Regions from separate parts of the Saccharopolyspora sp. SCSIO 74807 genome, predicted to be linked through region 3. Evidence: riboswitches for the same ligand, from Rfam matches in the RefSeq annotation. Region 3 holds a riboswitch; each other region holds the start of a gene.
The links. A riboswitch is a leader RNA that binds a small molecule or an ion and turns the genes downstream of it on or off. The one in region 3 is predicted to bind cobalamin.
Positions count from the first base shown of each region.

Region 1: linked by a shared signal. The riboswitch ahead of V1457_RS26110 (ABC transporter substrate-binding protein) and the one ahead of V1457_RS25525 (ABC transporter substrate-binding protein) in region 3 are both predicted to bind cobalamin.
Region 2: linked by a shared signal. The riboswitch ahead of cobN (cobaltochelatase subunit CobN) and the one ahead of V1457_RS25525 (ABC transporter substrate-binding protein) in region 3 are both predicted to bind cobalamin.

Region 1 is NZ_CP146100.1:5,674,651-5,678,924, forward strand. Features, by position in the region: gene V1457_RS26105 (ABC transporter permease) at 1-585, opposite strand, end outside; gene V1457_RS26110 (ABC transporter substrate-binding protein) at 582-2,102, opposite strand; cobalamin riboswitch at 2,187-2,374, opposite strand; gene V1457_RS26115 (DUF899 domain-containing protein) at 2,468-3,226, opposite strand; gene V1457_RS26120 (GNAT family N-acetyltransferase) at 3,463-3,951, shown strand; gene V1457_RS26125 (hypothetical protein) at 3,955-4,191, opposite strand; gene V1457_RS26130 (sodium:solute symporter family protein) at 4,206-4,274, opposite strand, start outside.
Region 2 is NZ_CP146100.1:208,252-212,525, forward strand. Features, by position in the region: gene V1457_RS00945 (precorrin-8X methylmutase) at 1-279, opposite strand, end outside; gene cobG (precorrin-3B synthase) at 276-1,469, opposite strand; cobalamin riboswitch at 1,630-1,865, shown strand; gene cobN (cobaltochelatase subunit CobN) at 1,974-4,274, shown strand, end outside.
Region 3 is NZ_CP146100.1:5,557,478-5,561,751, forward strand. Features, by position in the region: gene V1457_RS25515 (ABC transporter ATP-binding protein) at 1-474, opposite strand, end outside; gene V1457_RS25520 (iron chelate uptake ABC transporter family permease subunit) at 471-1,493, opposite strand; gene V1457_RS25525 (ABC transporter substrate-binding protein) at 1,490-2,500, opposite strand; cobalamin riboswitch at 2,562-2,738, opposite strand; gene V1457_RS25530 (hotdog fold domain-containing protein) at 2,886-3,350, shown strand; gene V1457_RS25535 (MFS transporter) at 3,384-4,274, opposite strand, start outside.

The DNA of each region.
Region 1 (4,274 bases), 120 kb from region 3:
GGCGACCGGCAGCACCAGCACGGCGGGATCGCTCAGCAACGACCAGCCGGACAACCCGACCGCGGTGGCGGGCAACAGGCCCGCTTGCACCGAGAGCACGCCGACCAGCAGCAGCGCAACGGCGAACTCCGGCACCGAGTTCAGCAGCACCACCGCGAAGTTCACCGCCCGGTCGAACTTCGTGCCAGCGCGAAGTCCACTGAGGACACCGGCGGACAGTGCCAGCGGCAGCACGACGGCCAGCGTCAGCAACGCCAGCACCAGCGTGGTGGCCGCCCGCTGGCCGAGCTCGGTCGCCACCGGAATGCCGGTGCGCAACGACGTTCCGAGGTCACCGTGCAGGATTCCGGCTGCCCAGCTAAGGAATCGCTGCCCCAGCGGCTCGTCCAGACCGAGCCGTTCCCGCAGCGCGGCGACCTGCCCGGAATCGGCCTGCTCGCCCAGCAACACCACCGCGGTGTCGCCGGGAAGCAGTGCGGTCAGCGCGAAAACGGCGACCGCGACGATCGCGATCTGGCCCAGCGCGATGCCCAGCCGGGTTGCGAGCAGCACCGCTCCCCTGCCGGGTGCGGCGAGCGCGCTCAACCCGGGCTCACCCGGTCGAAACGCGCCCAGTCCAGGGAATTCGGCGGCGCCGCCCGGACACCGGTGACGCCGTCCGCGGTCGCGACGTTCCAACCGCTGAAGCCCCACACCAGCATCCCGCTCTGCTCCCGGGCGAGGCGCTGCGCCGAAGCGAGCAGCTCGGCGCGCCGCTTTTCGTCCGCAGTGGACAGTGCGCGGTAGTAGAGCGCGTCGAACTCGGGATTGCGGTAGCCGGTGTAGTTGTTGTTGCCTGCGGTGGAGATCATGCGCTGACCGAGGAAGGTCGGCAGCGGAAGCGCGGCCGTCCGGCTGTGCGCGGCGACGCCCTGCTTCTTGATGTCCGAGTAGTAGGTCTCCGAAGGCATCATCCGCGGCGTGACCGTCATGCCGATCTCGCCGAGCTGCTGGCCGATCAAGCTCGCCGCGGACTCGAAGTACGGATCTGCGGTGCTGGTGCGCAATTCCCAGCTCAGCCCCTCGGCCCCGGCCTGCCGCACCAGCGAGCGCGCCAGTTGCACGTCCCGCACCGGTTCCGGCAGATCACGCGGGTAATAGCGCAAACCCAGGCCGAACAGGTCGTTGCCGACGCGGCCCTTCCCGCTCAACGCGATGTCCACCAGCGCACGCCGATCCACCCCGGCACGGACCGCCTGCACCAGCCGTGGATCCGCGAACGGCGGACGGTCCACTTTGAGCAGAACGGCCTGCATCGTGCCGTGCGGCTCGGAGAAGACCCGCGCGCGCCCGTCCTGCTCCAGCAGCCGAACCGAGTTGGCGCTCACGTCGTGCGCGTAGTGCACCTGCCCGGAAAGCAGCGCGGTCACCCGCGCGCTTTCCTCCTCCACCGGCACGAATTCCAGCTCGGCGGGCACCGGCGGGCCGGACCAGTGCTGCTCGTTGCGGGCGAACACGGCCGGGCCGCCCGGCTGGAAGGACACGAACCGGAACGGCCCGGAACCGACGGGTTGCCTGAAGTCAGTGGTCCCCGCGGGCACGATCTCGGTGCTCGGCGCGCCCCACGCCGCGGGGAACTCGAAGTTCGGGCCGCCGAGCACGAGTTCCAGCTCGGTCGCCGATAACGCCTTGCTGGCGGCGAAATCGACGTCGGCGAAGTGCGAGCGCGCCTGCGCGCCGGTGCTGCGGTCGGCGATGCGACGGTAGGTGTAGAGGACGTCATCGGCGGTGACCGGCCGTCCATCGTGGAACTTCGCCGGGCGCAACCGGATCCGCCAGCGGGTTCCGGTCGCGTCCGGTGCCCACGACTCGGCCAGCCGCGGGACCACGCTCATGTCGTCGGCGTAGCCGACCAGCGTGTCGAACAGCGCTTTCGCCCTGGCCTGGTCCACGAACAGCGAACCGGTGTGCGGGTCGAGGGATTCGGTGGTGCCGCCCGCGGGGAACGCCACGCGCAACCGGCCCGCGGACCCGCCCGAACCGGTGCAGGAAACCAGCGGCACCGCGGCGAACGCGCCCGCGGCCGCGGCGAGCAGCCGTCTGCGGCCGATCACGGCGCTCACGCCGGTCGAACGGCGGCAGACGTACCAGGTGCGGGAACGGCGCTCGGGCGCACGGGAAACCTCCTCCGGGGCTCCGCGACCCCGTCGAATCTGCTGCGACGGCGCCAGTCTCCTGACTCATGGATCGACGCTCCGCCCGGCCTTCCCACCGAGCACCGGCAGTGGCCCGAGTGGACGGAACTCCCCATTCACAGTGGCGGGACCGCGCCGGATTCGCACCGGGCTTCCTGCGCACCGTCGCAATGGACTGCGCGACAAGCTTTCAAGGCGGATCAGGTCTTGTCAAGAAACCACCCGGCTGCTGCGACGGGCGTTACGCCGCCCCTTCCTGAGTCCTGGGCGGCGTCGCGCGCACGGTCACCGGGTCAGTACTCGTCGTGGTAAAGGACTCGATCGCTGCCCGCCGGGGCGCCGTATTCGGTGGCGCGGCCCTTCGGTTCCTCCCACTCCTCCTGGCGTCCGAGCGGGGTCAGGTCCAGCAGGCTCGTGGTGCTGCCGAGCCCGTCCATGCCGCGTGCGTAGGTCGAGTAGGTGTGGAACACCGCGTCCCCGTCGCGCAGGAACACGCTCAGGCCGGGCAGCTCGAACGGCTGCGAGTCGCCGAGGTAGTAGCCGACGCCGGCCTCGTCGAGTTCCTGCTTGCTGCGGTAGTTGTACTCGATCGGCCGCACCGACTCGTCGTGCGTCACGTGGAAGTCGTGGTTGAACCGCGTGCCGTTCGACGAGTACCAGGGCACCGTCCAGCCCATCCGGCGCTGGAACGGTTCGATCTTCTCCCAGGGCGCGCGGGAGACCGCGACGAGGTTGGTGTCCCGGGCGCGCAGGTGCGTGAGGTCGCCGAGCTGGTCCACGAACGCCGAACAGCTCGGGCAACCGGTGTCCCACTCCGGGTCGAACATGAAGTGGTACACGACGAGCTGGCGGCGGCCGTCGAACAGGTCGGGCAATCGCAGCTCACCGTCCGGACCGTGGAACCGGTAATCGGACTCGACCCGCACCATCGGCAACCGCCTGCGGTCGGCGTTGAGCGCGTCGCGCGCCTTCGTCGCGGCCTTCTCCTGCGCCAGCAGCCGCACGCGCGCCGCGCGCCACTGCTCCGGCGAAACGATCTCGGGCAGATTCATCGTCGCTCCCTGTCGAACAAGTGCCTACGCAGGGGGTGGACCGATGCCGGTGGCAAAACTCATCGGACCAGCCGGCCGAAGGCTTGCCGCGAAGAGCAGCATCCAGCCCCGATCAAGAACACTTGCTCCGGAGTGTAACGATGTCGTCACTTTCGGTACTCACTGGAAACAGCGCGGCGAACCGCCGTTGCCAGCGCAGGAGTGGATCGTGATTCCGGCGGTGCGAGGATCGGCACATGTTCATCCGGGAAGCAACAGCCGAGGACTGGCCGCTGATCTGGCCGTTCTTCCACCGCATCGTCGCCGCGGCCGAGACCTACACCTACCCGCCCGACATGAGCAGCGCCGAAGCCCGGCGGGCCTGGCTGAGCCCGGCCCCGGACCGCGCGACCGTCGCCGTCGCCGACGGCGGCACGATCCTGGGCAGCGCGCACATGCAGCCGAACCGGCACGGCCCCGGCTCGCACGTGGCCAACGCCAGCTACATGGTCGACCCGGACCACGCCGGACGCGGCGTGGGGCGGCGGCTGTGCGAGGAGAGCCTGGATTGGGCGCGGGCGGCCGGGTTCCGGGCGATGCAGTTCAACGCGGTCACCGAGACCAACACCGGTGCGATCCGGCTCTACGAGTCCCTCGGATTCGAGATCATCGGGACGGTGCCGGAAGCGTTCCACGATCCCGCGCGGGGTTACGTCGGCCTGCACGTGATGCACCTGCGGTTGTGAGCATCACTGCGCTGAGGTGTCCTCCGGGCGCCCCTCGCCGCGGCCGAACCTGGCCCACAGCAAGAAGAAAACGCCCAGCGCGAGCATTCCCGCGCCGTTCCACAGGTTGATCGGCAAGCCGCCCGACTTCGCCAGATCCGCCGGACCGTCGAACAACCCGGCCACGCCGAGCGCGATGCCGTAGATCACGAACACCGCGCCGATCAGCACCCGCAGGTCGAAGATCCGCCGCTTCGGCATCGCACACCTCCGCTTCAGTAGACGAGCACCAGGCCGACCGACATCAGCACGACCAGCCCCAGCGCCAGCGAGCCCAGCACGGC
Region 2 (4,274 bases), 1.3 Mb from region 3:
CGGGAGGCGGCGCCGGGTGATTCCGGCGGCGACCATCTCCGCGTCGCAGAACACCGGCGCGCCCGCGCGCAACGCCTTGCGAGCGGCCAGCACCGCGTTCGGCGACCAGGCCAGATCGGCGACCAGGTCGACCATGCCGCAAGCGTGGATCATGCGGACCGCGACCCCGGCGACCTCCGGCGGCATCCCGTCCAGTTCGGCCTCGGCGCGGATCGTGGCGAAGGAACGGCGGTAGATCTCCGGGCCTTCGCGGACGTACTCGTAGCGACCGGTGTTCACAGTGCCCTCCGTGCCGCTTCGAGCGCGGCGGTCGGTTCGCTGCCGGCCGGTTTCCCGCCGACCTCGTAGCCGGCCTCGGTGGCCAGCACTTCCACTCCGCGACCCGCGGGCCGCCCGCACCGGCGGGAACAGCCCGCCCAGTGCACCGGCAGCTCCCCGGGACGCGCGGTGCGCGCGGCGTCCGTGCGGACGTCCGCCAAGGATTTCGCGCAGCCGGGGCTGCCGGTGCACGCGGTGATTCCGGCCAGTGGCGCGGACTCGTCCACGACCAGCCCCGCGGAGTCCAGTTCGGACAGTAGCGTTGCGGCTTCGCCGCGCGGGATTCCCGGCAGCACCAGGGTCCGCCACGGAGTGAGCCGGAGCTGCCCGGCGACTTCCGCCGCGGCGCTGACGCAGGCGACCTGGGCCGGGCTCAACCGGCCCAGCGGAGCCCCGGCCGCGACGCTCACTCGCCCGTCGCCGAGCTGCCGGCGCCCGAGGTGGGCGTGCGTCGGCACCACCTCGTCGGGCACGGCGACCGGCTCTGCCGCGGAAATCCCCAGCGCAGCGAGGACCCGCTGGGTGACGCGCGAAGCACCATCGGTGAGTTCGTCGAGCCGCCAGCTCGCCGCTCGCTGCTGCGCCCGCTCGGCCAGGAACGCCTCCGCGGCCAGCACCGCGGCCTGCGCGGCAGCATCCGCCGTGACCCGAATCCCCTTGTCCACGCCCGAAAGCAGCACCGCGACCGAGTCACCCACCGGCAACAACCCGACGTCACCGCGCAACCCCGTGACGTCACCGCACCCGTCGTCCACAGTGAACAGGAACCGGCCGGGCAGCTCGGCCAAGCCCGGAACCGCGCACAACCGCTCGTCGAGCTCCCGCGACACCGCGTGCACGTCCAGTGCGCCGTCGCTACCGGGCGAGGCGATCACGTTGCGTACTCGCTCGTGCGTCGCGGACGGCAGCAATCCCGCGCCGGCGAGCCGCCCGGCGAACTCCGCCCCGGAAGCCAGCCCGCGCACCTGCAGGTTCGCCCGCGAGGTCAGCTCCCACCCGCCGTCGCCGAGCTGCGCAGCATCGGCCAGCGCCCGCACCTGGTGCGCGGTCAGCCGCCCGCCGGGCACCCGCACCCGGGCCAGTCCGCCGTCCGCGGCCTCGTGCACCCGCAGCGCGCCGGGGCACGCATCGGGCTCGGCTCGTTCCGGCACAGCTTCCCGCCTTCACTGATCGTGGTCGTCCCGACACCGGAATCCGCTGCGCACGGCGTCGGCGCTCGGTAGCGCGCGGACCATCGGCGCACACCGGCGATCGTCGATACTACGACCAGGGGTGGTTGCGGGGGCAAAACACGAGCGCTTCACCACGCCGCACTTGACTAACGATCGCGGCGTTGCGGAGAGTGGTCGACGGCGACGAGTGGAGGAAGCCGGTGCGAATCCGGCGCGGTCCCGCCACTGTCACCGGGGAGCGGACTCCGATGGGCGAAGTCGAGCACTTCGCGGCCACTGCCTGCGGGCAACGGCGGCCACTGCCTGCGGGCGGGAAGGCCGGGGCGAGCAGCGATCCGGGAGCCAGGACACTCCGCCGCCGCCATGCCTGCCAGCCGGGGCCCGACGACCGGGTGCCCGACGACTCCGGGGCGGACGACCCCGAGGAAGGTTGACCATGCGTCCTGCGACGTCCGTGTCCCCGCGAAACGGGGAGCGTGCCGCGTGATCCTGCTGCTGTCCACATCGGACACCGATCTGCTGAGCGCGCGCGCCGCGAACGCCGACTCCGGTGTCGCGCAGTTCCGGCTCGGCAACCCCGCCCGGCTCGGCGTGGACGACCTGCCGCCGCTGCTGGAAGGCGTCGACCTCGTCGTGGTCCGCCTGCTCGGCGGCCGCCGCGCCTGGGAGGAGGGCCTGGACGCGCTGCTGGCCGGGCCGCGGCCGGTGGTGGTGCTCGGCGGCGAGCAGGCCCCGGACGCGGAGCTGATGGAGTGCTCCACGGTGCCCGGCGGGGTTTGCGCGCAGGCGCACAGCTACCTCGCCCAGGGCGGGCCGCAGAACCTGACGCAGCTGTTCCACTTCCTGTCGGACACGATCCTGCTCACCGGACACGGCTTCGAGCCGCCGGTGGAGACTCCCAAGTGGGGCGTGCTGGAACGCGAGCCGCGCCGCACCGAGGGCCCGACGGTGGCGGTGCTGTACTACCGCGCGCACCACATGGCCGGGAACACCGCGTTCGCGCACGCGCTCTCGGAGTCCATTGAGGACGCCGGTGGGCAGGCGCTGCCGGTGTTCTGCGCCTCGCTGCGCGCTCCGGAGCCGGGACTGCTAGACACGCTCGAGCAGGCGGACGCGCTGATCGTCACGGTTCTCGCGGCGGGCGGCACGAAACCCGCGACCGCGCAGGCCGGTGGCGACGACGAGGCGTGGGACGTGGGTGCGCTGGCCGAGCTGGACATCCCGATCCTGCAAGGGCTCACGCTCACCTCCAGCCGCGCGGCGTGGGAGGAGAACGACGAGGGACTGTCCCCACTGGACATGGCCACGCAGGTGGCGGTGCCGGAGTTCGACGGGCGGCTGATCACGGTGCCGTTCTCGTTCAAGGAGAACGACTCCGAGGGCTTGCCGGTCTACGTCGCCGATCCGGAGCGCACCGCGCGCGTCGCCGGGACCGCGGTACGGCACGCGCAGCTCAAGCACGTGCAGCCGCAGGACAAGCGGCTGGTGCTGATGCTATCGGCGTATCCGACCAAGCACTCCCGCATCGGCAACGCGGTCGGGCTGGACACCCCGGCCAGCGCGGTGAAGATGCTGGCCACGCTGCGCGACGCGGGCTACGACATCGGCCCGGCCGACGGCCCGGACGCGCTGCCCGGCGTCGCCGCGCAGGACGGTGACGCGCTGGTGCACGCGCTGATCGCGGCGGGTGGGCAGGACCCGGACTGGTTGTCCGAGGAGCAGCTTTCCGGGAATCCGGTGCGGATTCCGGCCAAGCGCTACGCCGAGTGGTACGCGACGCTGCCCGCGGACCTGCGCGAGAGCATCGAGCAGCACTGGGGTCCGCCGCCTGGCGAGCAGTTCGTGGACCGCTCGCACGACCCGGACGGCGAGATCGTGCTCGCCGCGCTGCGCGCGGGCAACGTGGTGATCATGGTGCAGCCGCCGCGCGGTTTCGGCGAGAACCCGATCGCGATCTACCACGATCCGGACCTGCCGCCGAGCCACCACTACCTGGCCGCCTACCGCTGGCTCAACCACGAGTTCGGCGCGCACGCGATGGTGCACCTGGGCAAGCACGGCAACCTGGAGTGGCTGCCGGGCAAAACCGCGGGCATGTCGGCGTCCTGCGCGCCGGACGCGGCGCTGGGCGACCTGCCGCTGATCTACCCGTTCCTGGTCAACGACCCCGGTGAGGGCACGCAGGCCAAGCGGCGGGTGCACGCCACGCTGGTGGACCACCTGGTGCCGCCGATGGCGCGCGCGGAGAGCTACGGCGACATCGCCAAGCTGGAGCAACTGCTCGACGAGCACGCGCAGATCTCCGCGATGGACCCGGCGAAGCTGCCCGCGATCCGCAGCCAGATCTGGACGCTGATGCAGGCCGCGAAGCTCGACCACGACCTCGGGCTGGAAGAACGCCCGCACGAAGCCGAATTCGACGACATGCTGCTGCACGTCGACGGCTGGCTCTGCGAGATCAAGGACGCGCAGATCCGCGACGGCCTGCACATCCTCGGCGGCGCGCCGACCGGTGAGCCGCGGGTGAACCTGGTGCTGGCGATGCTGCGGGCGCGGCAGATGTGGGGCGGGCAGTCCGCCGCGCTGCCCGGCCTGCGCGAGGCGCTGGGCATGTTGGAGGACGGCAGCGTCGCCCGCGGCACCGTGGACGACGTGGAAACCAGCGCGCACGCCCTGGTTTCCGGTATGGAGGAGCACGACTGGGAGCTCTCGGCGGTGCCGGAGGTCTGCCGTTCGGTGCTCGGCGAAGCACCGGACGACGTGGTGCGAGTGCTGGAGTTCGCG
Region 3 (4,274 bases):
GACCGGTTCCTGCGCGAGCGCCCGCGCGATCTGGGCGCGCTGCCGCTCACCGCCGGAAAGGCCGTGCCAACGGCGGTGTCCGAGTCCGTCCAGCCCGGTGCGCGCCAGGGCGCGCGCGATGATCTCGGCGTCCTGCGGCCCGCTGCCGCCCCAGCCGCCGCGATGCGGCGTGCGGCCGAGCGCGACGACTTCGGCGACGGTCAGATCGACCTCGGTGGACACCTGCTGTTCCACCACGGCGATCCGCCGCGCCAACTCGCGTCGTGACCAAGCCGCCATAGCTTGCCCGTCGATGTCGATCGCACCGGCGGAGGGCCTGCGCAGCCCTGCCAGCAGCCGCAGCAGCGAGGATTTCCCGGAGCCGTTCGGGCCGAGCAGCCCGAGCGTGCTGCCCGGTTCGGCGCGCAGGCTCACCCCGTCCAGGATGAGCGCGCCCCCGGCTGTCCACGACACCTCGCGCGCGGTCGGGCTCACGACACCCTCCCCCGCCGGACCAGCAGGACCGCGAAGGCAGGCACCCCGACCAATGCGGTGACCACGCCGACCGGAACCTCCTGCGGCGCGGCGATCGTGGTGGCCAGCACGTCCACCCACACCAGCAGGATCGCGCCGAGCACCGCGGTCACCGGCAGCAGCGCGCGGTGCCGCGGTCCGACCAGCAGCCGGGCCGCCTGCGGCAGCACCAGCCCGACGAAGCCGATCGCTCCCGCCGCTGCGACCAAGGTCGCGGCCAGCAGCGCGGTCACCACCAGCAGCAGCGCCCGCAGCCGTCCAACGTGGACTCCGAGAGCGGCGGCGGCGTCCTGGCCGAACGCGAAGGCGTCCAGCGAGCCCGCTTTCGCCAAGCACAGCACGAGGCACACCGCGCACACCACGCCCGCCAGCAGCACATCATCCCAGCGCGCACCGGAAAGCGAGCCCAGCAGCCAGAAGAGCACGCCGCGGGTCTGGTCGGCGTCCGCGGAGGTGATCACGATGTACGAGGTCAGCGCGGAGAACAGCTGCGTCCCGGCGACTCCGGCCAGCACCACGTGCCCGGCCGCGCCGCCTGCGGCCGTCGCCAGCAACATCACCAGCGCGAACGCGATCAGCGCCCCGGCGAACGCCCCGGCGGTGAGACCGACCGCCCCGGCCCCGAGACCGAGCACGACCACCGAGACCGCCCCGGTCGAGGCTCCCGCCGACACTCCTAACAGGAACGGATCGGCCAATGGGTTGCGCAGCAACGATTGCAGTACCGCCCCGCAGACTCCGAGCCCGGCTCCGCAGATCGCGGCCAGCGCCGCGCGCGGCAACCGCAGCTGCCACACGATGCCCTGCCCGATGCGGGAAACGCCGGTCTCGGCGAGCCCGAGCTTGCTGCCGACCACACCGGCGACGTCCACGACGGTGAGCTGCGCGGGCCCGAGCGTCACCGCGATCGCGGCCGACAGCAACAGGATCGGCACTCCGGCGAGGACGATGGCCGCCGCCGGTGCCCGGTTCGCCGTCAACGCCGGTCCAGTTCGACGAGTTTGTCCGCGAGCCGCTCGATCCCTTGCACAGTGCGGATGCTGACGTTGAGCTCGGTGCCGGTCATGCCCATCGACCGCCCGTCGCGCACCGCGGCCAGCCGGGACACCGCCGGGTCGGTGCGCAGGAAATCCCGTTTCGCGGCAAGGCCGTCGCCTTCTCCGCCGCGGGTCAGGTCGCCGAGCACGAGCAGGTCGGGATCGCGGGCGAGGATGTCCTCCCAGGACACTTGCGGCCACATCGACCGCGCGTCGTCGTAGGCGTTGCGCACGCCCAGCTCCCTGGCCATGATCGCCGGTGCACCGGTGGATCCCGCCACGTAGGGCGATTCCGTGCGGGCGAACCAGAACAGCACCGATGTGTCCTTGGTGGACTCCAACCGGTCGACCCGCTGCCGCGCGGCGGCCACCCGTTCGCGCAGCTGCGTGGTGAGCGCGCGCCCGCGTTCCGGAACGCCGAAGATGTCGGCGATCTCCTGCACTTCCCGGTAGATGTCGTCGAGCTCGACCGGTTCGGCCAGCGGCGCGGCCTCCGGGAAGCAGTTGCTCGGCGACAGGTATGTGGGCACGCCGAGTTCGCCGAACCGCTCGCGATCGGCGACGCCTTCGTCGGTGAACACGGCTTGATAGGCCCCGAGCACGATGTCCGGCTCGGTGCCCAGCACCGCCTCGTACGACGGATTGTTCTCGGCGAGCCGCGGCACCGTCGCGTTGGCCTGCGCCAACGCCGGATCCACCGGATCGGTCCAGGTCGCCGTGCCCACCATCCGGTCGGCCAGCCCGAGCGAGAGCATGATCTCGGTGGTGGACTGGTTCAGGCTCACCGCGCGCTGCGGCGGACCGTCCACAGTGACGTCGGTTCCGCAGTTGCGCAGCGTTTTCCCGCCTCCGGCGTCCTCTTTCGGAGCGGGTGCGGAACAGGAAGCGAGCACAACGGCGGCCAGCACCACCAGCCCGGCGCGCAACGCGCGGGCGCGAACAGCGAACACTGCTTTGCGATCCTCACCCCGGGCCCATGCGCGAAGCCCGGTCGGCCACGACCCGGCACCGCCTGCGGTCCGGGGAGCCAGCAGGTCTTCGGACTCGGGTTCGCACCGGACGGGGCCGCCTTCCCGGAACGGATCCAGTGGCATCGCCCCGCCCATCACCCCCACCGCTGCGCGTCAGTTCCGGCTTCCGACCGGATTCCCTGGCCACGTGGGCACGACTGGCTCGCCGAGCACCCTAACCGGACATACCACCGCGCGGACATGGTGACGTTCCTCGCGCCCGCTGACCGTGATCGGCCCGCTCCGGACTGCGACCGGTTGACCGGCGGCCATCGGCCAGAATAAGTTACCCGCCGGTAATGCCTGGTGTCCCAAGGAGTCCGCGATGTCCTCGACCGTGCAGATGTGGCGCAAGCTGGAGCCGAAGCCGCTGGGAACCCGGTTGTTCTCCTGGGCGGTGTGCCGACGCGCGCCGTACTTCAGCACCATCCGCCCGCACATCACCGAGATGCGTCCGGGCCGTTGCGAGGTGCGCGCGGCCAACCGCCGCCGGGTGCACAACCACCTCGGCACGTTCCACGCGATCGCCGCGTGCAATCTCGCCGAGGTCGCGGCCGGGATGCTGATGGAGGCGAGCCTGCCCGGCTCGCACCGCTGGATCCCCACGGGAATGACCGTCCGCTACCTCGCGAAAGCGAAAACGGACCTGCGCGGAGTCGCCGAGCTGGAGCTTCCGGAACTCTCCGACCAGCCCGCGGAGTGGGTCGTGCCGGTGCGGATTCTGGACGCCGCCGGCGACGCCGTCGTCACCGCCGACATCTCGATGCGCGTGTCCGCGAAGAAGGCTTGACGGGGGCCTGCGCGCGGCAGGCCCCCGCGGGCGTCAGTGCGCCGGGACCGCGTCCTTGGGCGCCGCGGCGAGTTCCTCTTCAGTGGCACTGGAAGTGCGGATGACCAGCGCCAGTCCGGCGCTGATCAGGTGCAGCACCGCGTAGATCCACAGCACGCCTTGGATGCCGAGGATTCCGATGAACGCCGTCCCGATCGCCGGCCCGAGTGCCTGGCTGGCGCCCGCGCCGAGCGTGTAGGTGGACATGACCTGGCCGGTGCGGTTCGGCGCGTGCATGGTCATCAGCGGCGGCAGCGGGACGTACCCGGCCATGCCGATCCCGAAGATCGCGCACGCGACCGCGACCAGCGCGTAGTTGTGCCCGAACGTGGCCGGCACGTAGTACAGCCCGAGGCAGGCGACCGCGGCGAGCACACCGCCGAACCAGACGATGGTCTGGCTCCCGCTCCACCGGTCGCCGACCGCGCCGAGCACGACCACGCCGACCAGGTTCGAGCCCATCATGATCATCAGGAGCGTGGACCACTCCTCGGAGCCGAACTCGACTTCCTGGATCAGGTACAGCGGCACGAACACCCACACGCCGAACTGCGAAGTGGTGTTGATCAGGCGCATCAGCGCGCCCATGCCGACCTTCGGCTTCTCGAACATGATCGTGACGCATCCGACGAGGGTCTGCACGACGCTCGCGCGTTCGGCGCCTTGGCTGAGTCCTTCGTAGCCGGAACGCTCCTTGAGCATCGTGAACACGATCGCCGAGCCGACCAGGATCAGCAGCAGCGACACCCACAGCGTCGGGTAGTAGCCGATGGTCGGCTTCAGCACCGAGACCGCGCCGGAACCCAGCACCGGGTATCCCATGGTGAACGAGAACCAGTACCAGCCGAGCGCCTTGCTGATCTGCTGCTTCGGCGCTCCCGCCAT